3 regions of the Virgibacillus saliphilus genome follow, and region 1 is predicted to be linked to each of the others. Evidence: riboswitches for the same ligand, from Rfam matches in the RefSeq annotation. Region 1 holds a riboswitch; each other region holds the start of a gene.
What was found. Region 1 has a riboswitch for thiamine pyrophosphate ahead of tenI (thiazole tautomerase TenI). Riboswitches for the same ligand answer to the same signal wherever they lie in the genome.

Region 1 (8,004 bases):
GGTAAGAAGAAGAGAGAATATTAATGGGAGGCGCACACTTCAGCTTGAGCTTCAGAATCATAGAGGGTCTCCTTCCTCATTATACACTCTAAGTAAAAGCACTTTCTCTGATAGGGAAGGTGCTTTTACGACTAGGAACGGCAAATTTTCTGTTCGAGATAGAGCTATGGTAAACTGGGAGAACGCGTCTCCATAACGGTAGAGGGTCGATCGGGAGAGAACCATACCTATACGGGAGCTACTCATCTTCCGGAAAAAAAGCACCACTACTACCCTCATTCTGCTGAAACATTCTGCTTCACAATCTTATTCGGGTTAAATAAATCACGCGGATCAAGCGTCGACTTTATTTTCTCCATCAGATGAAGCGCTTCACCATGTTCTTGTTTCTGATATTTTTGTTTTCCAATTCCAACGCCGTGTTCGCCGGTGCAAGTACCTCCACGGTTAAGCGCGTATTCAACGATGTGTTCATTTAATTGATTCGCATTTTGAACTTCTTCGGGGTTATTGAGATCAATCATTAAAAAAATATGATAGTTCCCATCACCTACATGCCCGACGATGCCGCCTTGAAGGCTTAATGCCCTTAGGGTTTTCCTTGCATCTTGAATAGCTCCTGCTAATTCAGAAATAGGGAGACAAACGTCCGTTATCATTAATTTTCTTCCCGGGTAGCCATGAGTGTAAGCGTAGAGTACATGATGTCTTGCTTCCCAAAGCTTATTCCGTGCTGCAGTTTCTGCTTCAAATGTTACTTCTAAACAGCCGAAGTCGTTGAGGATATCTTCCGCAAATGAAACATCCTGTGTTAGACCTGCTTCATTTCCGTGAAATTCTAAAAACAATGTTGGTACTTCTTTGTAGCCTGTTTCACTATATTGATTCGCTTGCACCATAGATGGCTCATCTAAAAGCTCCATTCTGGCAATTGGCACTCCGGCTTGTAATATAGCTGTGACAGCTTCGACTGCATCATCCACCATGTTAAATGATGCTCTTGCAGCTATTTGATGTTCTGGTATACCGTATACCTTTAGCGTTAATTCTGTAAAACAACCTAGTGTACCTTCAGACCCTACAAAAATGCCATTCAGATGATAACCGGATGATGACTTTTCCGCTAAATTGCCAGTGTGTATCGTTTTTCCGTCTACAAGTACAACTTCTAAATCTCGGACTTGGTCACGCATGATGCCATAGCGGACAGACATTGTTCCACTGGCATTCGTAGCAGCCATACCGCCAAGTGTTGCATCTGCCCCTGGATCTACTGGAAAAAATAACCCGTATTTTTTCAGTTCTTTATTTAATTGGGAACGTGTCACACCTGGTTGTACTTTTACTAGAAAATCTTTTTCCCGAATCTCCAGTATGCTGTTCATTAACGAAAAATCAATGGTTATGCCATGTTCGTAAGGGATAATATGACCTTCTAAGCTTGTTCCCAAGCCATAAGGAACAACCGCGATCTCATATTTATCAGCTAGACGAACAATTTCGCTCACTTCTTCAGCATTTTCAGGAAATACCACTACAGCTGGAGAACTTGGTGTATGATAAGATTCATCTGTGCTGTGTTCTTCCAGAACAGTCTCGTTCATGGTAACTTGATCTTTTCGCAACCATTTCTCTAATCCATGTATTACATTCGTTATTGCTGTTTCCATGGTTATTTCTCTCCCTTTTTAAATAGGTATGTTAAAGAAATTTCTGATTTTATAGTCTAGTATAAATGATGTGAAGTAGAAAATCTATAGCTTAAATACATAGGGAAGGATTATTCATTTCTACTGCTGTATAAGCGATATTAGATAATAAAAAACATTCCATTATTGACAAAATATTCATGCGTGTTAAAATAAAATAAAATGATATGAACTACTAGGGGTGCCTTTGTTAAGGCTGAGATTAAAGTTTCACTTTGAGACCCTTTGAACCTGATCTGGTTGATGCCAGCGTAGGGAAGTAATCTGCCGATGACTACAAAGCTAACTTATGTATTCTAGAGGGCCACTTTCTTTATGCGCTGCATGATGAAAAGTGGTCTTTTTTATATGTATATAAGAATCTATTAGATGGGTTGTGCCTTTGTCATGCCAAAACAATTACATGTTATTTCTACTGGCCGGCAATCAATGAAAACGTTTGTTACGATTGCAGGACAGATTCATAAATATGTGGATGTCATCCATGTACGAGAAAAGACATGGTCTGCCAGTAAACTTGTAGCTGTCGTGCAAGCATTAGCTGAAGAGGGAATTCCAGTTAAAAAAATAATGATAAATGATCGTATCGATATAGCATATATGATGAAGACAAACGGAGTGCAACTTACACACCAAAGTGCTGATCTTTCATTGGTAAAAGAATCTTTTCCTACTTTACAAATAGGTTGTTCCGTCCATTCTATAGAAGAAGCCATGGAGGCAGAGACAAAGGGTGCAAATTTCCTCCTTTATGGTCATATCTTTGCTACCTCATCGAAGCCAGGAATACCTCCGAGAGGACTTGATCATTTACAGAGGATAACAGAAACAGTTCATTTACCAGTCATAGCAATCGGTGGTATTATGCCGGAAAATACAAAGCAGGTACTAGCAGCAGGTGTAGAGGGAATCGCGGTTTTGTCAGGTGTATTATTAGCAAACGATCCTGTAGAAGCGGTTAAAGAATATAGAATAAATATGGAAAAGGGAGTGTATGATGAATAACCATTATGATGTCAGCATTGCTCGAGGAGGTGAAGGAAGATTCCATCGCTTATGATTCGAAATAGCTCAAAGGAGGTGAGAACATGACATTACAATTAAATGGGGAGATTGTAACGATACCAACAGCAGTTACCACAATTAAAGAAGTAATCGAACATTATAAGATAAGTAACCCTGTTGTTATTGTAGAACATAATGACCGAATTTTGGAAAAGAATGAGCATACTACTACAGAAATAGCTGATGGAGACAAAATAGAATTAATCCAATTTGTAGGAGGCGGTTAACATGTTAACCATCAACAAAAAACAATTTAACTCCAGATTATTGTTAGGTACAGGAAAATATCCAAATATTGATGTCCAGAAGCAAGCAGTGGAAGTGTCAAAGCCGGAAATCTTAACCTTCACTGTTCGCCGTATGAATATCTATGAGCCAAGTCAGCCGAATTTCCTTGAAAAGATTGATGTGGAGAAAGTTACGCTACTGCCAAACACGGCTGGAGCAAAAACGGCTGAAGAAGCTGTTCGTCATGCGAAACTAGCTCAGGCATCTGGCTTATGTGATATGATTAAGGTAGAAGTTATTGGTTGCGATAAGACCCTTCTTCCTGATCCTGTGGAAACGCTAAAAGCAACGGAAGAATTACTAAAAGAAGGATTCACCGTATTGCCATATACTTCCGATGATGTGGTACTTGCTAAAAAGCTGGAAGAGCTTGGTGCACATGCGATTATGCCAGGTGCTTCTCCGATTGGATCCGGACAAGGGATTATTAATCCACTCAACTTAAGCTTGATTATAGAACAATCAAAAGTTCCAGTTATCGTTGACGCTGGAATCGGTTCGCCTGCGGATGCTGCATTTGCAATGGAACTTGGAGCGGATGCAGTTCTTTTAAATACTGCTGTGTCAGCGGCAAGTGATCCGGTCAAAATGGCAAAAGCGATGAAGCTCGCTATTGAAGCTGGACGTTTGGCTTATGAAGCAGGAAGAATCCCGAAAAAGCGAACCGCAACGGCAAGTAGTCCAATGGAAGGAATGAGTGTCTGATGAATGATCGTTATTCCAGACAGACCCTGTTCACCCCAATTGGTGAGCAGGGTCAACAAAAACTAAAGAGAAAACATGTATTATTAATCGGTGCTGGAGCACTTGGAACAGGAAGTGGCGAATCCCTTGTTCGTGCAGGAGTCGGGAAAATAACAATCGTGGATCGCGATTATGTGGAATGGAGCAATTTGCAACGGCAGCAGCTTTATGTGGAGGTGGATGCGGCAAATCGGGTACCAAAGGCCATTGCCGCTAAGGAGCGATTACAGCAAATTAATTCAGAAGTAGAAATCGAGAGCCATATTCTGGATGTGACGCCTCAAGTATTTGAAAAACTAGCAGAAAACGTTGATTTGATTCTAGACGCTACAGATAATTTTGATATTCGCATGCAAATAAATGATATAGCACAAAAATATACAATACCTTGGATTTATGGATCCTGTGTTGCAAGTTATGGTATTAGCTTTACAATTATTCCTGGTAAAACTCCCTGTCTGCACTGTTTAATGGAGGATGTACCGATCGGTGGGCTAACGTGTGATACTGCTGGAATTATTAGTCCAGCTGCTAGTATGGTAGTTGCCTATCAAACAGCAGAAGCTTTAAAAATACTTACGGAAGATTGGGAGGCACTTAGTGGGAAGTTAGTTTCGTTTGATCTTTGGAAAAATCATCATTCCAAGATGAATGTTTCCAGTATGAAAAAAGCAGCTTGCTCTTCTTGTGGTGCAAATGCAACGTATCCCTTTCTTACTTTTGAAAATCAAACCAAGACGGCGGTTTTATGCGGAAGGGATACGGTTCAGATTCGCCCATCAAAGCGTGAAGATCGTGATCTACAGGGGATCGCCAAGATGCTTTCTACAATGGGAGGTAAAGTGGAACAAAATGATTTTCTTCTTTCTTTTACCATGGATAAGCAGCGGTTCGTTATGTTCCAAGATGGTCGTACACTCGTTCATGGGACGAAAGATATCACAGAAGCTAAAACACTTTATCATCGTTACTTTGGTTAACCCCACAGAATAAACTGTGGGGCAGTATTTATACAACAAACATTCTGATCGTCTTACTCAGCTACACGCTGTTGGTGGTCGTTGACATAATCTAGCGCCATCTCTACAGCTGTTCGCGCCTCGATATATCCCCATATATCATTAAGCATTGGTTGAGACGTTGTCTGGAGGATACTTTTTACATCATTGGGGCTAAGGGTTGGATTGGCTTCTAACATTTGTGCAATGACGCCTGCACATATGGGTGTGGCCATCGACGTACCGGATAATTGCAGGTAATGTTCATCGACGATTTGTTCAGGTAACTGTTGTTCCAGCTCAGATTCTGGTGCTAACAGAGAAATGATGTCTGTCCCTGGTGAATAGATATCCGGCTTAATCAATGAATCGATCGTTGGACCACGGCTTGAATAATCTGCAATATGATCGTCTGATCGCGTACCCGTATTCTGGTCAGACGTAGATCCAACAGTAATAATAAACGGATTAATAGCAGGTGTACTAATGGTTTTCTGCTCCGGGCCATTGTTACCAGCCGCTGCACAAACGACGATGCCGTTATGCCATGCTTCTTGTACAACCTGTGCTAGCGGGTCATCCCTATACGATTCATATGCTTGAGCACCCAGAGATAGAGAAATTATTTGAATATTATATTCTTCTTTGTGTTCCATACACCACGTAATTCCTTCAATGATGGTTGATAGTTTTCCCGCGCCATCCTTATCCAAAACCTTCACACCAATAACGGAAGCTTCAGATGCTGGAGCAATATATAAGCCATCTGACTTACTAGCATTTCCTGCTGCGTCGCCCGCGCAGTGTGTCCCGTGTCCATTATCATCGTAAGGATCGTTCTGATCGTTAATAAAATCTTTAAAAGCAATAATTCTATTATCGGGTTCCGTTAAATCTGCATGGGGATAGATTCCAGTATCAATGACAGCAACAGTTACACCGTTTCCGGTAAAGTCATGATGCTCTTGTACATCAACAGCTCCGATTTGTCTGCTTGCAATGTCCAGAAAGCATGTTACTTCACGGTCATAGAATATCCGATCAACTGCCTCATGATCCTTAATCTGTTTGATCATTTGCGGCGTTAACTTCCCGCCAACGGTTCCGTGGAATCGTAAGTCTTTGTCTAATTTACTGCGACTATCTTTTTGACAGGTATTCAGGAGATCGTCTCTTATAGCTTTGTCCGAATTCTTGTTAACGTAAACAATGACAGGTATATCATCAGTATTGCTGATTGCGTAAGGATCTTGTTTTCTTTTAACACGTAATTGTTCCACTAAACCTGGATCTAGTTTTCGACCAGCTTCTTCATACCATATTCTTTTTCTGTTACTCATTTTTTGCCTCCTCAGGATTTTAGTTTTAAAACCTACTAGCATTGGCAACAGTGGCACTAGAACAACGTGAGATCACCCCCTCTACTAGTTTTATAATTTAAACTATGTTTTTTCTTGGTAAAGAGAGTGAGTATCCTATCTAATTTGATCTAATAGGGGCTTGTCCTTTAATAAAAGCATAGCAGGGTAATAGAGAGTGGACAATCCATCTAAATAACTAACTTTTATGAATATATATATTATTTTGATACAAAAGTCTGAAGGAGAAGAGGCACATCACTATCGGTTTGCTTTGTCAGTATGTTTCGTTCAACTTCCTGAAATTTACAGAAGGAATTATTCTTGCATGAATATGGTAATAACTATTTAAAATAGGGGAAGTAGAATACAATATCCTTGAATAGGAAGACTTCTTTCGGAAGTTCTGTTAAAATAAAGTAATATACATATTACGATAACTTCGATTTGGGGTGGAGAGAATGTCATTTCGCAGTACAATTAATACGTATTTTAATAATCACGCAGAAACAAGCGAGAATCATGAGAATACATCACTTCAGACACATTATTATAAGACAACCAAAGATACAGGAATGCAAATGTTGGAGAATTTATTCATCCATTCTGATGGATATGAAATTAATTCCATTTCTAAAGAGCACGGTGAAATCAGTGTGCTTATGAAAAAGGGGAAGAAGGCATTTATTGTTGCTACAGTGATTATGGTTAGGCCGTATTATACAGCGATTGACTTTTCTGTGACAACGGAATCTGTTCTTCCTTTTGACTTCGGCTATAGTACAAAAGTGATCCAACAATTATATCAATGGATTAATAAAGATCTGTCATTAATCACGACAAGAGAAACGAGTTAATAATGAAAAACGGAGGCGTGCGAAATGAGATGTTCCAATTGCAACAATAAAAATACAAGAGTGCTCGATTCACGTCCGATTGAAGAAGGGGAATCCATACGCAGACGAAGGGAATGCGAAAATTGTGGTTTTCGATTTACGACGTTTGAACGGATTGAAGAAGTCCCCCTAATTGTGGTAAAAAAGGATGGGAATAGGCAAGTATTTAGCAGGGAAAAGCTGGTTCGGGGCTTAATCCGAGCCTGTGAAAAACGTCCAATTCCCCTTGATAAAATGGAGGAAATAGCCTCTTCTGTTGAAAAAGAACTTCGTAATGACGGTATTTCTGAAGTGGACAGCAATGAAATTGGTGAAATGGTGATGGACAGGCTATCCAAAGTTGATGAAGTGGCATATGTTCGTTTCGCCTCTGTCTATCGTCAATTTAAAGATATCAGTGTCTTTCTCGATGAATTGAAGGATTTAATCAATGCAGATAAAAAATCCTGATGTACCACAAAGAGGGAGAGTAAGAATAATGCATTTTATTGGAAAAATTTTGCCTGTGGAAGGATATTATGTTGTATTAAAAACGTATTTACCTGTTGACTACGGGAAATCATTAACTCATTTGTATCAACCGCTTATTGGTACTCACGCAGTTACGTTATATCAAACACTTCTGCATGACATGGAGTTGCAACGGGAAAGGGAAGCCCAAACGCATCATACATTAATGAATTATTTAAATATACCATTGGATGAGATCTACCAGGCAAGGTTAAAGCTTGAAGCCATTGGACTGTTAAAAACATATAAACAAAATACAGAAACAACCAATATGTACACGTACGAGTTGCAAAGTCCATTTGCGCCAAAGGATTTTTTCAAGGATGCAATGCTTACGCAGCTCTTATTTCATCATATTGGTGACGCTAAGTTTAAAGAGTTGAAGAACCATTACGTAACAACACCAAAAAGACAGATCGGAACAGATATAACAGCA
Region 2 (8,004 bases), 1.2 Mb from region 1:
GCAAGGTGATAGATACATAGAAAGTATCGAGAATAAAAATATTATTTTATTTTCTAAAATTCCATTAGAACTAGCGAAAAAAACGCTAAAGGCTATGAAAAATGGCAATGAAAAAATGACACGTCAAGAAGTGGAATCAACAGTGGATGAGATTATAAATAAATAAAAAAACGGTTAGGCCCGTCCTAATCGTTTTTTTAGATTGCCACATTGTTGAGCATGCCTGAACCACCCGCAGCGCTGAGCGAAGTTTGTACGTTGCTAACCGGGCGCCCTGTGCCTTTGTTCTATGAAGGTCGAGGCTTTCCAAATTTAATACTATTTTTTTTACATCCAGCATATAGTAAATTTTAAAGTGGTAATGGAGGTGACCATTCATTATATTATAAAAGTTTGACTAGCTATTGGATTATTCCTATAATAATAAAATATGTTACTTAATTGAGCAAGCCGGTGGTACTTGTCAATGGGTATTATAACGTGAGACATAATAGTCATTTGCCATCCAACGGTCTTTAATGGCAAAGGAACACAAAATTATAGACACTTGCTCCTAAAACAAATTAGGAGGAAAAGCGTGAAATCAAAAAAGAAGAAGGAATTAGATTGGCCGGTATTTATCGTAAGTGGCGGATTTTTAATTGCATTTATTATTATATCATTCGTAAACAGCGAAATGGTTGGAAATGCTGTTGACACGTTATTTACGTATGCTTCCGATCTATTTGGAGCGTACTGGCAATTATTATTACTCGCAAACTTTTTCATTGGCCTGGGATTGGCTGTTTCAAGATATGGAAAGGTAAAATTAGGGCGGCAGGATAAACCGAAATATAGTTATTTTGGTTGGGTTTCTATGATTTTAGTAACATTGCTCGCAAGTGGTGGTGTGTTCTGGGCTGCCGCTGAACCGATGTACCATTATATGGATACTCCCCCATTATTTGGCGGCGGTCAGTTCGATAATATGAATGCAGCATTTGCACATGCATTTATGCACTGGGGGTTTACTGCTTGGGCAATTCTTGGAACACTTGCTGTCGTTGTTATGATGTATGTTCATTACAGTAAAGGGTATCCGCTGAAGCCAAGAGGACTATTATATCCAATCTTTGGTGAAAAAATATATGGAAAAAGTTTGCTTGGATCATCAGCTGATATTTTTTCTATTATTGCAACAGTTGCCGGTACACTCGGACCTTTAGGCTTCTTGGGTTTACAGATATCCTATGGATTAAATCATTTGTTTGATGTGCCAAATACATTGACAGTTAGTATCATTGTCGTATTAGTACTTGTTGGGGTTGCCGCTATTTCTGCTGCTACAGGGGTGGATCGAGGGATTTACCATCTCAGTAATTATAATGTGAAGTTTACAATTTTATTGGCCATTATTGTTCTCATTATTGGACCTACGATGTTTATTATCGATGCATTTGTGGGAGGAACAGGTTTCCATTTGCAAAACTTCTTCACGATGAGTATGTTTCGCGGAGACGAAGGCTGGCTTTCATCATGGACGATCTTCTTCTGGGGATGGTTTATTGGCTATGCTCCAATGTTAATTGTATTCATCAGTCGAATTTCTCGGGGGAGAACGATTCGAGAATTAGTTATCGCTGTTTCCATTGTTGCACCAATCGTTAATAACTTTTGGTTTTCTGTCGTAGGTGGGACAGGCGTATTTTTCGAAAGGGAAAATCCCGGTTCTATTTCAGATGCGTTAAATGCAGGAGGGATGCCAGCATCCGTAATGGCAATTACGGATCAACTGCCAATTGGTATGGTAATGGGATTAGGATTTTTACTCGTGTCTATTGTCTTTGTTGCAACTACTACAGATACCATGTCCTATACCGTGGCTGCTACAATAACAGGGAATGACCATCCCAAACGATGGTTGCGCGTATTTTGGGCAATTATTTTTGGTCTTACGACAGTGGTCATACTAACGATAGGAGAAGATAGCGTTACATCGATCCAGAATTCCATTATTATAACTGCAGTTCCCGTATCGCTGCTACTGTTGCCGCCACTCTGGAATGCTCCGAGAATAGCGAAAAAGATGGCGTTAGAACAAGGACTTATCTGGCAACGGGAAATGCGGAAAAAAGTAAATAAATTCGATAGTTAATAAAAGCATTAGTACGTAAGCAGGAAATTTTGCAGTGAAAACTAGAGTACAAGTTTTAGAAGAGGCCGTATCATATGACTACGGTCTCTTTTTTGAATGGTTATATCCGATTCAATAAAACGCAGCTCGTGCTGTTTCTATTGAAGAAACGTTTGTTTACATTGTTAAAAACATTGAAAAGATTGGATTCGGTTTAAATCAATGCCGAAATAAACCCACCTGAATCCTTGCCAACGAAAGCCTGCAATGGAATTAGCACCTAAAAATGTTGGAAAAAACCAGAAAGCATCATTTCTTAGCCATATATAGGTGAAACGAAACATGCAACCGCGAATCCCCCCGGGATCCACTGCATAGGCTTGGAATGAAGGTTGCTCCGGTGTAAAAGGTGGCGGTGGGGTAGCAGGAGCGCTAACTTGCCCGCCAGGAATCCCTCCCGGAGGCTGCTGTCCCGGAAATTGCTGCTGGCCTCCCGGTCCAAATAATTGCCCCCATATAAATCCAGGAAAATTAAACTGCCTCTGATCATCAAACGGTGGTTTGTTATCATTCATTTGCTATATCCTCCCTTATAAATACGTTCTCTTTACTATATGGGTTATTGCTCTAAATAGGGAATATTTTTTGAAGAATGGGCGGGTTGATAACATCGGATGAGAAGTTGGAGCACATAGATTTATTTACTTGTATTGTAAGTAGAACTTGACTCTAACGTTACGTCATGCTTTACCATGAATCATGAAAGGAGGCAGCTCGTTTTGAAAGTGAAAGAAGTTTCCGATTTAGTGGGAATTAGTGTGCGTACACTACATTATTATGATGAAATTGGATTATTAATCCCGGAAGATACTACGGAGTCTGGGTATCGACAATATTCACAAGGTGATCTTGAGACATTGCAACAGATTTTATTTTTCAGAGAACTGGGTTTCCCGTTGAAAAAAATTAAACAAATTATCAATGATCCTTTATTTGACCAATACGAAGCACTTGATTTGCATCGTAACATGCTGCTTGAAAAACGAAACAGGCTGGATCATATGATTCGGAATGTTGATAAAACAATCCAACACAAGAAAGGAGAAATACAAATGAGCGATAAAGAGAAATTTGAAGGCTTTGACTTCAGCCATAACCCATATGAGCAGGAAGCGCGCGAACGATGGGGAGACAAAGCTGTTGAGGAATCGAATACGACAATAAATACCATGTCCAAAAGTGAAAAAGAAGCATTTGAAACAGAGTTCAACGATATTTATCGTAAATTAGCTGCGATTCGCCATGAGTCTCCTGCATCAGATGTAGCTCAAGAAGGTATAAAAATGTGGTATGATTTCTTGAACCGAATAGGCAACTATTCATTAGATGCTTTTAAAGGACTTGGCCAGATGTATGTTGACGACGGGCGTTTCACTAAAAATATAGACCAATTTGGCGATGGATTAGCAGTGTTTATGCGTGATGCTATGGCGGTTTATGCAGATCAACATAAGAAATAACTCCTTGTGTCATTCTTGAATATAAAAATGTGAGGCTGGGACAAAACAAAAGTGTTTAATTAAAAAAACGAACATTGCCAAACTTAGCGTAGGAAATATGCGGAGACTCCAGCGGGAGAAAAGGCATAGGTGAGACACCGAAGTGTGAAAGCACAAGGGGGCTCACCAGCCGCCCTAAGGTGCGCGAAGTATATTTCCGAAGCGATGTATATTCGGAATATATTTGTTAAAAACACTTTTGTCCCAGCCCCTTTTAACACCATTCATATCTATAAGGCTCGAACTGCTTCCCTTATATTTTCAGCTTGGGTAATCGCCGAGATAACCGAAACCCCATTTGCACCTGCGTCGATCACAGAAGTAGCATTGTGTGTTGTGATACCGCCAATTCCTACAATAGGTAATGTCGGGAATCTTTTTCGTAATGCAGTAATCCACTCAACGCCAACGGCTTTCTTAGCGTCAATCTTTGAATTGGTTGCAAAAACTGGACCAGCACCAACGTAATCGATTAGAGACAGCGGGCTACTCGCAATCTCACGCGCATTCGATACAGAAAGCCCGATAATTTTATCAGGGAAAAGGTCACGGATTGCTTGAACGGATTGGTCGTCCTGACCAACGTGGATCCCGTCCGCATCTAAGGATTTACCTAGTTTAACATCATCATTTACAATGAAGGGGATGTTATATCTCTGGCAAATTTCACGCAATGAAATACCTAATTTTAGTTTCGCTTCTCCCGTTAGTGATCCTTTTCCTTTTTCCCGAAATTGAAAGGCTGTTATTCCAGCTAATGCAGCGGTTTCCAGTATTTCTGCAGGATCCCGATCACAATTTTGACTGCCCATGATAAAATATTTACGTAAGCTCGTGTTTATTTGTAATGCCATTGGCTATCTCCTCTCCAGTACACTGGGTTCCAGGGAAAGAGCATCGATGAACTGAGGTAAAAAGGTTCCAGGCCCTTTCGTACTTTCATGAGCAGCGGCATACGCAGCCGCTACCCCATAAAAATAAACGGCTGTTAAAACCTGTTCCTCGATTTGTGCCTTCGTTGTTAAGCAGGCAGTTAAAATGGATCCCAATAAGCACCCAGCTCCGGTGATTTTTTCCAAAAGTGGATCACCGGTTTCATTTTTGATCACATTTTTTCCTACGCAGATCATATCTGTTTCTCCGGTTATAACAGCGGCTGTTTCATAGGCTTCTGCAACTTTCATAGCGATTTCCTCCGTGTCTCCTTTCCCAACCGATTCCACGCCTCTTGTTTCCCAAGGAATTTGTACGAGTTGTGCCATTTCCCCTGCGTTTCCTTTGATTACGGTTGGTTTGACTTCCTCCAAGATTTTCCTCACAGCAGATGTACGAAAGGAGGTGGCTGCTATTCCTACCGGGTCGAGTACTACCGGAATTCCTTTTTCATTTGCAGCTTTTCCTGCTAGGAGCATTGCTGGAAGTTCAACGGATGTCAGTGTGCCAATATTAAGAAGAACGCCGTCACTAGCGGAAGCCATGGCCGCAGCCTCTTCCTCTGCTTTTGCCATAACTGGTGCCCCGCCAAAGGATAAAAGCCCGTTTGCTGTAAAATTCATGACAACCTGATTGGTTAGATGGTGAATCAATGGACTATTTCCCCGTACTTCCTGAATAATGTTTGGATTCATAGTATCACCTCTTCACGGTCTGCCCAATGATTCGTAGGACCATTTCCGGAACCAAGAGAAAAGGAATGCTTAATTGCTGCTGTTATAAAACGTTTTGCCTGTGAAATAGCATCCTGAAGCGCTATGCCTTGACCTAAAAAGGCTGTAATCGCAGCGGAATACGTACATCCAGTTCCATGCGTATTGTTGGTATTCATGCGATCAGCTGAGAAGGTTTTTATGTCCATCCCGTCGTATAAAAAATCCACTGCACTCCCCGACATATGTCCACCTTTAATAAGAGCTGCTCCAGCACCGAAATTCTTTACGATCGTTTCAGCAGCTTGTTTCATGTCATCGGTTGTCTCAATTGTATTGCCGGTAATAAATTCAGCCTCCGGAATATTTGGTGTTACTAGGGTTGTCAGTGGCAAAAGATTTTCACGTAAAAAAAGACGTGAATCCTGATCAATTAAGGAATCTCCACTTGTTGCAACCATAACTGGATCCATGACATAAGATGCATCCAATTCTGAAACATATCCTGCAATGACTTCCATCATGTCCCTATTTGCAATCATCCCTGTTTTACATGCGTGAACCGGAATATCGGAAATCACGGAATCCAGCTGCTGTTTGATCATGTCGATGGGTAGGTGGTGAACATTTTGAACGCCTGTGGTGTTTTGGGCAACGACAGATGTAATGACGGACATGCCATAGCTTTTTAATTCTTGAAACGTTTTTAAGTCTGCTTGAATGCCAGCTCCACCACTTGGGTCGGTTCCAGCAATGGTAAGAGCCGTTGAAACGTGTTTCATTTATAAAACCTCCTCTGATGGATTCGGAAGGACGAAAGAATAGTAGTTTTCCGGGTTATATATCATTATTTTTCATTGTGCAGTCATTGACCGCTATTAAATGAAAACAGCCATGGTTGTTAATAGATACGTTCGATTCATCCATGACTTCTTCCCAGAGAGAACTAAAAAAAGCCAAATCCCATGGGGGACCTGGCTTCGAATTTGAAAATAGATAAGACATTTCGTCAAACTACTTCCCTCCGCTGGTATGATCCAGATCAGGTCCGTAAGAGTCAGAAAGCCTCAATGCGCTTTCCTCTCAGCCCACGTATTATTGGGCACCCCTAGTAGTTACTTTTATTGATTATTTACCTTTAGTTTAACAAATAGGCTCGCACTTGTCATGGAAATTGAATAAGTGGAAAGTGTACCTATATTCAAATCCATATCATTCCCTTTTCCGGATAATAAAGCAGATGAAAAATACATACAGAATGCTAGGAAACTTTCCTGTTATCACTTTTTGGTCAAAAGAAAAGACCTAATTGGATAGCCTGTTTTCTGTCAAAAGTATGACATTTCTCGTTTTTATAGGAGTGAATATTACTTTTGACTTGTTGTTTGCGGTTAATTTTCATATGCTTATGGAAAGGAATTTTATATTGGAGTGAAAAAACAGATGCCTAATGACATTAACTATACTAGACAGCGCAATTATAATCCGCTGATTTGGATTTTATCTATATTGATTGTAGGCGTTATTTTGGGAACGTATTTCTTGCCAACAAACCCAGACGCAACAATAGCTGGCATGGAGTTAACCGTATTGCCCATGTTAAATGCTATTTTGAATAGCTTCACCTTTATCTTTTTGTTGATTGCTTTAATCATGATTAAAAAGAAAAACATCAAAGTGCACCGCAGATTTATTATTGCTGCATTCGTAACAACCTTTTTATTCTTCATCTTCTATTTGACGTATCATTCTATGGCTGAGTCTACAAGCTTCGGCGGAGACGGTCCTATGATGTACATTTATTATTTTATACTAATTACACACATTGTTCTGGCTGCATTGATTGTGCCGCTTGCGCTAATCACACTTGGAAGAGGTTTGAATATGAAAGTAGAAAAACACCGGAAAATTGCACGTTGGACAATGCCACTATGGCTGTATGTCAGCTTTACTGGCGTGTTGGTCTACTTCATGATTTCGCCATACTATTAAGCTTTTTGGTAATATCATTATATGCCAATGACATACTGGCACGTTTTAAAAGTTCTTCCGGCAATTATGGGTAGTGTCATGACTAAGAATCGTCTCGTGCTTTGCCTATGATTGATCAAACGATTGATTAAACCATTGATAATGGCGCTCGTTTGTATTCTATAATGGGTTTTAACGTGTATTTGAAGGATAAAAGGATAAAAGGGGGAGATAAAATGGGGGTCCCAAAATCTTTGCTGGATTGGGTTAAACAACAAGTACATATAAACGCGTCTGTACAATCCGTGGAACCATTAAAAGGTAGCACTTCCTCTATATTACATCGTATAACGCTTCATGTTGATGAAAATCCTGTGGAAGTAGTGGTGCGGCAATTTAATGATCAAGAATGGTTGGACAAAGAGCCTGATCTTGCTATGCATGAAGCGGCAAGTTTGCAAATGGCATCTAAAGTTGGTTTCCCTACGCCTGAGATCATCGCCTATGATGAGAAGGGGGAGATATGTGGGATCCCGGTAGTTGTAATGTCAAAGCTTGAGGGGAACGTTAATCTAAAGCCAAGGGATAGGGATGAATGGCTGGCTGGTCTGGCAGAGGCACTTGCCAATATTCATACTGCTGAAGCAAGTAATTTTCCATGGACTTACTTTCCTTATAATGCTATTTCGGAGACAGAAATTCCGGAATGGTCCAG
Region 3 (8,004 bases), 1.8 Mb from region 1:
CTGTGATCCCCAACGAGGACAATTCTTTCAAGATCAGGTAAATCCTCCTGTGGCACCCTGTCTAATAAATCCGGGGTCGTAATAAGTATACGTGCCTGACTGTCTTGCAGACGATCTCGTACAGCTTGCTCCATAAACGCCTCAAACAGCGGACCGGCAATTGCCCCTGTCTTCAATATACCAAAGAAAGATGCGTAGAATTCCGGACTCCTAGGCATAAACAAAAAGACACGATCACCTTTATTCACATTATACTTCTTCAGTACGTTAGCGAATTTATTACTCTCTTGCCGAAGTTGCTCAAAGGTAACCCGCTCTTCCCGGTCCGGAGCGGAATATAATAAAGCAACCTGATCTTTTTTATTTGGATCATTGGCATGACGATCTATGGCTTCATATGCCATATTAACATTGCCGGTTTCATTCCAGCTGAAGTTCTTTTTAACGTCATCCCACTTAAATGTTTCACGCATTTTTTCGTAGTTTTGTAGATTATAATTCCCTTCTCTTGCCGGGATTTTTTGTACATCCATCTAATCACCTCAATTTAAGTTTTTGCAACCGATTACAATTAGAAAAAATCCAAACATTAAGCTAACTGATTTCTATTTTAGAACATTTTATGACTTTTTTAAAGTGATTTGGTTTAAGTTATAGGCTTATTTTTTGATTTATACTTATATTTATGGTTTAATTCATAATAAATAACTTCATATTATTTCATTTTTCACTAGGGGAGCATATTTATTTGCTGAGAGAGGATACTTGACCCTTCGAACCTGATCTAGTTCATACTAGCGTAGGAAAGTGGCTATGTATACATGTTTGATGATGGCTCCCCATTCTACTACTGTGCTAGTGGATGGGGTTTTTTCTTTTCACTCCTCTAATGTGGGAAAAAATCAAAGGAGTGTATATAATGGAGAATTTATTTACAGATCGATTATGGAACCGAGTCCAACCAATATGGAATGCCTATTTGGAGCATCCTTTTGTAAAAGGAATTGGGGATGGTACGCTGCATCAAGAAAAGTTTAAACACTATTTGAAGCAAGATTATGTATATCTCATCGAGTATGCTCGGCTTTTTGCTTTAGGTAGTGCGAAAGCACCTGACTTGAAGACTATGACAACATTTGCAAATCTATTACATGAAACATTGCATGTAGAAATGGATTTACATCGTAAGTATGCTAGCAAATTTAACATATCAACTAAAGAACTGGAAGAGACGGAAGCTGCGTCTACGACAACTGCATACACCAGTTATATGTTGAATATGTCCCAACGAGGCGGAGTGGAAAATGTGATTGCAGCTATTCTTACTTGTGCATGGAGCTATAATTTTATTGGGAAACATTTAGCTTTAATACCTGGAGCGTTGGATCATGAATTTTATGGAGAATGGGTGAAAATGTATTCCTCTGATGATTTTACCACATTGGCAAATGACTGTATGGATGTAATCAATGAACTTACGAAAGACAAACCTGAACATGAACTTGTAGCATTAGAAGAAATCGTGATCAAGACCAGTCAATTTGAATACATGTTTTGGGAAATGGCCGAAAAATTAGAAATGTGGCAGACTGATTCTGTTGGTAAAGCCTGATTATTAGCAAAGACCGCCCCTAATCATAAGGGCGGTCTTCTTTGTTTATTATTTTGCAGATTCAGCTGTGTTTGCTTCTTTCCGCTTTTCACTTTCCGAGATGACATATGCGGCTGTTGCATCTCCTGTAATATTTAAAGAGGTACGAAGCATATCCAGTAGGCGGTCAACGCCGACAATTAATGCGATTCCCTCTACCGGTAATCCGATTTGTTGTAAGACCATCGCTAGCATGATTAAACCAACACTTGGAACTCCTGCTGTTCCAATACTCGCAAGTGTTGCCGTCAATATAATTAGAATAATGTCCGTAAATTCCAACGGTACCGCATAAACCTGTGAAATAAACACCGTTGCAACAGCTTGCATAATAGCGGTTCCATCCATATTAATCGTTGCACCTAATGGCTGAACAAAGCTGCTGATCGATTTTTTCACACCTAAGGTTTCCTGCGCTGATTGCATAGCAATAGGCAAGGCAGCACTGGAACTAGAGGTACTAAAGCCTACTGACATCGCAGGGAAAAATCCTTTATAAAATTTAATCGGACTTGCCTTTCCAAGTCCCCAAATGGCTATGCTATACGTAACAGCTCCATGTATAACTAAGGCTAATACCACGGCAACCATATACATCGCCATGGATCCAATCGCATCCAGCCCCGCATCACCGATCGCTGATGCAATCAGAGCAAACGCTCCGTATGGTGCTGTTTTCATAATAACATGAACCAGCCAAATCAAAAGCTCATTTGCCTGTTCAAACAACCGAAATATTCCAGCCGTTTTTTCACCTAGATAAGCAAGTGCGATCCCAATGAATAATGCAAACGCAATAATCTGCAACATTTCCCCGGAGGCCAGTGCTTCAAAAGGGTTTTCCGGAATAATATTGATCAGCGTATCCATGACCGGTGGGGTAGATTCCGCTTCAAATTCCGCATTTTCTACATCAAAAGTTCCCTCCGTACCAGGCTCAAGCACATAAGCAACTCCCAGCCCAATCATTAATGCAACCGCTGTAGTAACCAGATAAAAACTAATCGTCTTAAGCCCGATTTTCCCAAGCTTTGTCGGATCACCTAAACCGGCTGTACCTAGTACAATAGATACAAACACAATCGGCACAACAATCATCATGATGAGGTTTAAGAATATTTGTCCAACCGGAGTTAATACATACGTATCAACAGGGGAAAACACCTCTGGTGATACAAAGGTAAAACCTATACCAACAATCACCCCTAAAATAAGGGCGATAAGAATTTTCTTTGTAAGACTCATACTATTCCCTCTCTTGTTGTCATTTGTAGTGGAGTAGCGAATGGAATTATATCCTATCGAAAATCGTAGAACTTAAGTGAATGGCCCCGGCAGGATTCGAACCTGCGACGCATGGTTTAGGAAACCAACGCTCTATCCCCTGAGCTACGGAGCCACATGTGTTAATTGTAGTAAACCCATTATACATAAATGAGGCTTTGTTGAAAAGTGGAAGTTTTTATCTCATAGATGATCGCTTCATTCTATGATAAAATAAAACACATCTGTCCAGATTGATTATTGATTGGAGGAGTATCTATGACAGAGGTTCCATTTATTGCAATAGAAGGGCCCATTGGTATTGGAAAGACATCCCTTGCAAAAAAACTTTCTGTCCATTTTGATTTTCATTTGCTTAAAGAAATCGTCGAGGAAAATCCATTTCTCGGCAAATTTTATGATGATATCAAGGCTTGGAGTTTTCAAACGGAAATGTTCTTTTTATGCAATCGTTTCAAGCAATTAGAGGATATTGAAACACAATTCCTAAAGCAGCATAAAGCAGTTATTGCTGATTATCATATATCGAAAAACATGATTTTTGCGAAACGTACATTACCAGCGGATAAATTTGAGAAGTATGAACAGATTTATCATATTTTGACGAGTGACATGCCCGTTCCGAATATGATGATATACCTGCACGGCAGCATTGATACGCTAGTCGAGCGTGTTCGTCGACGCGGGAGGGATGTGGAGCAAAATATGAAGCCATCCTATTTGGCTCAACTCGCACGAGACTATGAAGATTACATGAATAAATTTGAGGTCATGCATCCGGATATTCCGGTCATACGGATTAACGGAGATAAGACAGACTTTGTGCACCATCAGGAAGATTTAAATCGTGTGATTGAGCAGGTGCGGATGCAGCTCGAGTCCCGTGCTATTCAGGCGAAACGATAAACGATTGATAGAGGAGAATAAACATAATGAAATTAAGAGAAAAATACCAAATTCCAAATGACAGCATCATAACAGTAGCAGGTACAGTTGGTGTCGGAAAGTCTACCATGACGAACGCACTGGCACATGCATTGCAATTTAAAACATCCTTGGAAAAGGTAGATACAAACCCTTATTTGGAAAAATTCTATGAAGACTTTGAACGTTGGAGCTTTCATTTACAAATTTATTTTTTAGCAGAGCGATTTAAGGAACAGAAGAAAATATTCGAATATGGCGGTGGATTCATTCAAGATCGTTCCATTTATGAAGACACAGGAATTTTTGCACGTATGCATTATGAAAATGGCACCATGCCCAAAACAGATTATGAAACATATAAAAATCTATTTGACGCCATGGTAATGACTCCGTATTTCCCACACCCGGACTTACTCATTTATTTAGAAGGGACATTTGATGAGATTATTGAGCGAATTCATGAACGTGGACGCGAAATGGAGAAAAATACACCTATTTCCTATTGGGAGGAAATGTACACACGCTATGAAAATTGGATTAATAATTTCAATGCCTGTCCCATTCTGCGCATTAGTATCTCCGATTATGATTTAATGAAGGAAGAAGGATCCATTGAGCCGATTTTAGAAAGAATAGGACATTTTATCCAGCAGTCACGGCGATGGAAATCGAGGGAATTCATGAAATAGTTGGATGGATTTATTTTACTATTGATTAGGAGGCATGGAACCACCCGGCCTTAAATATTGTTTTTATCATTCTATTATCAGTGCGATCTCCTTATAGTTAGGGAATTGGATGGCTGTAACTCCTTAACTATAAGGCTTTTTTGTGATTGTACTTTTATTCTATGCTGAATAGCGAAGTCCTTCTCTTACATTATATTTTTAGTAAATGAAACACTTCTCCTCGAAGTAAGGACAGATCACCCTCACACGAAGGAACCGCTTCAACATAACTTTAGCTTCTACCGAGAGCACATGTAGGCACCCTATCTAGAAATCTCTCCTTTACTCCTTCTTACCCAATTCAATCGAACGCTCTCTTGCACTTTGCACGCATTGCTTCATAATTTCTTCAAAGTGATACTGATCTAAAGTGTCAATGCCGGCGGCTGTTGTTCCTGCTGGGCTGGTGATTTTTTTTCGTAATGTAGATGCGGATTCACCGGAATGTTGGAGCATTTCACCTGCCCCTACAATCGTTTGGATAACAAGCTTGCGCGCAACATCTTGATCCAGTCCAAATTCAACAGCAGCTTTTTCCATGGCTTCCACGAAATAATAAATATATGCTGGTCCACTTCCAGAGATGCCTGTAACCGTGTGCATGTCTGCTTCATCGACAATGGTTGTGGTTCCAATGGTTTGAAACAACGCCTTCGCTTGTTCGAGATGTTCCTCTGTAGCGAATTTGCCTGCCGTAACTGCTGTTGCGGAATAGCCAATGGTAGCAGAGGTATTGGGCATGGTACGTACTACCGGGAAATCACCTTCGATTAAGTCGGAAATATGATCTGTAGAAATTCCAGCAATGACGGAAATAATCAACTGATTCGGCTTGATATATGCTTTTATGGTCTCAACCGCATTTTTTAGATCATATGGCTTCGTAGCAAGGATAATAATATCTGCTTCACGCACTACTTTCTCTTTATCCATCATACTCCGGATTTCATATTTTTGTTGAAGCTGACGCACACGCTCCTGATTATTTTTATTTGTAACGATTATTTGCTCCTTATGTAATATCTCAGCCTTCACAATGCCTGAAATAATTGCTTCTGCCATCGATCCTGCACCAATAAATGCAATGTTTTTATTCATTTTGATATCCACCTTTTTTGCCGAAAAATAGTCCGTTCCTCGTCAACATGTACAGTAAGTATGCTATATAAGAGTCTTTATTACAATGGTTAAAAGCACATATATATAAAAAAACCGCTACAATGTAGCGATTTTTATCTCCAATCGTTATGCGCTAATTTATAAAATGGAGGAGGTAGAGGGATTCGAACCCCCGCGCGGTTTGACCCGCCTGTCGGTTTTCAAGACCGATCCCTTCAGCCGAACTTGGGTATACCTCCGTAACGACAAGGATTAATATATCATGCCTTGTTTTTGATGTCAATTATTTTATAAACATTTTACTCGCTTAATCTCTTTGTTTTTCAATTCCATATTTTCCCATTAGGGGAATTAGCGTTTGATGCATCCCCCTAAAAACGGCTTTTTTAAAAGAAATTTAATAATGCAATGCCACTGATAATCATCAATACAGCAATCACTCTTCTTTGATCAACCGGATATTTCGGTAAGTTAAACATGCCAAAGTGATCGATGACGAGCCCCATAACAATTTGCCCTAAAATCGTAGACATCAACGTCAGTGTTACACCAAGGTAAGGCATTAACATAATATTGGAAGCAATATATGCAGCACCAAGAACACCACCGGCAAAATGCCATGGCTTTAATGTCATATCTCCGGAAGTACGTGTTAATTTGATTCCCTTATGAATAAGGATTGCCATCATAAATAACACGATGGTGCCTACAAGAAATGATATGAAAGCCGCGTAAATAAAGGAATCTACCTCATATCGCAAACTGCTGTTGATAGCTGTTTGCATCGGCGGCATCATTCCTGTACCTAAGCCGAATAAAATCCAAAGGAGGGAAGAACTCTTTGTAACAGCTCCCCTTTTTTTCACGTTCATATAAATAATCCCGGCAATTAATAGGAGTACACCAACAATATGCATCACATGCAAAGGCTTTACGTCTGCATCAAACCAGCCAAATGTATCAATAAAAATACCGATGACCATTTGTCCTGTGACTGTCACAATAACCGTCAAAGCTGCACCGATTCTGGGTAATAACAGAATATTCCCTGTCAAAAAAATAACACCCAATACACCGCCTGCAAACCAGACATAAGAGTATGATTGGGACCCAAAAAATGAAAGCGTGAATTTGCCAGGATCCACGATAAGATTAATGATAAATAGAATAATAGTCCCCGTTAAAAAAGAGTAAAAAGATGTCGGCAAAACAGCTTTTGTAAATACCGTCAGCCGATTATTTACCGCAGTCTGCATAGGAACCATCATACCAGCAATCATTCCCACGATAATTAACATATACAAAAGGGAAACCTTCTTTCTCTAAAAATGGGTAAAGTGTTTAAATTATGATTTAGCAAATGAATGCAACAACATCAAAATCAATAAAAAGTCATCGTGAAACCACGTATCATTAAGGTTGACGAACTCAAAACCATACGGAGTCATTCACGATAACGTATGACCATTCTAACATGAAGAAACGTTCATTTGCACGTTATCAGAATGGGAAAAAGGGGAGGAATACAACTTCACCCTAAAAAACGGTATCTATCTAGCAATGTTGTTTGAAGTCACCGCTTCAACGCCCTGTACCACATTCCATATAAAAAGAATGACACTTATTACACTTGCTACGAGGTAACCAATTACCAAAACACCAGCTGTCAATTTCGCTGGATGAAAAAGATAAAAGATCGTACTTAACCCCATCACTACGATTATTATGATAAGTATGAGCGAATGAGATAAGATTGCTCGTTTTGCGTGAAACCGTACTTTATCATCTTTGGTTACAAGCATCATAACAAGTGGAAATAAAAACGGAGCAAAAAAAATGCCAAAATAATTTAGTGACGCCAAAACGTTATTATTTTTACTCATGACACTACTCCTTTATTGCCGTTATTTTTCCCATCAAAAAAAGTAACCGCTATACTACAAGCGCTAACAACAGTGCCTACAATTCCAATTATACTGGCCCCGGCACCGCCATTAAAACCTAAAAACCAAGAGGGGATAAGCCCCAAAAATAATAATGCAATAAACCCTTGACACATTGCAAATGCAATTCTTGCGCCATTATTATTAAAGATAGATAAGATCAAAGATGGTAAGAATAATATAATAACTACTCCAATACCTATCCAAAATAGAATGGGTTCCTCAAAAGAGATTGTTTCACCTGTTTTCGTATTTGCAGCTAATAAAACCCCAATAAGAGCTACTATCAACGTTAACAGGACCATGGAGAGCCTTTTCAACATTTAACTAATCCTCCTACACGTTTCATGGC

Region 2: linked by a shared signal. The riboswitch ahead of thiD (bifunctional hydroxymethylpyrimidine kinase/phosphomethylpyrimidine kinase) and the one ahead of tenI (thiazole tautomerase TenI) in region 1 are both predicted to bind thiamine pyrophosphate.
Region 3: linked by a shared signal. The riboswitch ahead of tenA (thiaminase II) and the one ahead of tenI (thiazole tautomerase TenI) in region 1 are both predicted to bind thiamine pyrophosphate.

Annotation. Positions count from the first base shown of each region.
Region 1 is NZ_JAGYHC010000001.1:1,869,957-1,877,960, forward strand. Features, by position in the region: gene KFZ56_RS08950 (FAD-binding oxidoreductase) at 276-1,670, opposite strand; TPP riboswitch at 1,877-1,984, shown strand; gene tenI (thiazole tautomerase TenI) at 2,097-2,714, shown strand; gene thiS (sulfur carrier protein ThiS) at 2,798-3,001, shown strand; gene KFZ56_RS08965 (thiazole synthase) at 3,003-3,767, shown strand; gene KFZ56_RS08970 (thiazole biosynthesis adenylyltransferase ThiF) at 3,767-4,786, shown strand; gene KFZ56_RS08975 (S8 family peptidase) at 4,840-6,144, opposite strand; gene KFZ56_RS08980 (cytosolic protein) at 6,624-7,019, shown strand; gene nrdR (transcriptional regulator NrdR) at 7,044-7,508, shown strand; gene KFZ56_RS08990 (replication initiation and membrane attachment family protein) at 7,537-8,004, shown strand, end outside.
Region 2 is NZ_JAGYHC010000001.1:672,767-680,770, forward strand. Features, by position in the region: gene KFZ56_RS03400 (squalene/phytoene synthase family protein) at 1-166, shown strand, start outside; gene KFZ56_RS03405 (BCCT family transporter) at 578-2,134, shown strand; gene KFZ56_RS03410 (hypothetical protein) at 2,299-2,688, opposite strand; gene KFZ56_RS03415 (MerR family transcriptional regulator) at 2,866-3,633, shown strand; gene thiE (thiamine phosphate synthase) at 3,903-4,526, opposite strand; gene thiM (hydroxyethylthiazole kinase) at 4,530-5,300, opposite strand; gene thiD (bifunctional hydroxymethylpyrimidine kinase/phosphomethylpyrimidine kinase) at 5,297-6,100, opposite strand; TPP riboswitch at 6,321-6,438, opposite strand; gene KFZ56_RS03435 (DUF420 domain-containing protein) at 6,762-7,310, shown strand; gene KFZ56_RS03440 (phosphotransferase family protein) at 7,526-8,004, shown strand, end outside.
Region 3 is NZ_JAGYHC010000001.1:33,803-41,806, reverse strand. Features, by position in the region: gene acsA (acetate--CoA ligase) at 1-533, opposite strand, end outside; TPP riboswitch at 723-823, shown strand; gene tenA (thiaminase II) at 920-1,612, shown strand; gene KFZ56_RS00195 (dicarboxylate/amino acid:cation symporter) at 1,661-2,896, opposite strand; tRNA gene KFZ56_RS00190 (tRNA-Arg) at 2,978-3,050, opposite strand; gene KFZ56_RS00185 (deoxynucleoside kinase) at 3,194-3,841, shown strand; gene KFZ56_RS00180 (deoxynucleoside kinase) at 3,868-4,551, shown strand; gene proC (pyrroline-5-carboxylate reductase) at 4,873-5,688, opposite strand; tRNA gene KFZ56_RS00170 (tRNA-Ser) at 5,856-5,948, opposite strand; gene KFZ56_RS00165 (DMT family transporter) at 6,096-7,007, opposite strand; gene KFZ56_RS00160 (magnetosome magnetite crystal formation protein family) at 7,260-7,592, opposite strand; gene KFZ56_RS00155 (YdeH family membrane protein) at 7,589-7,975, opposite strand.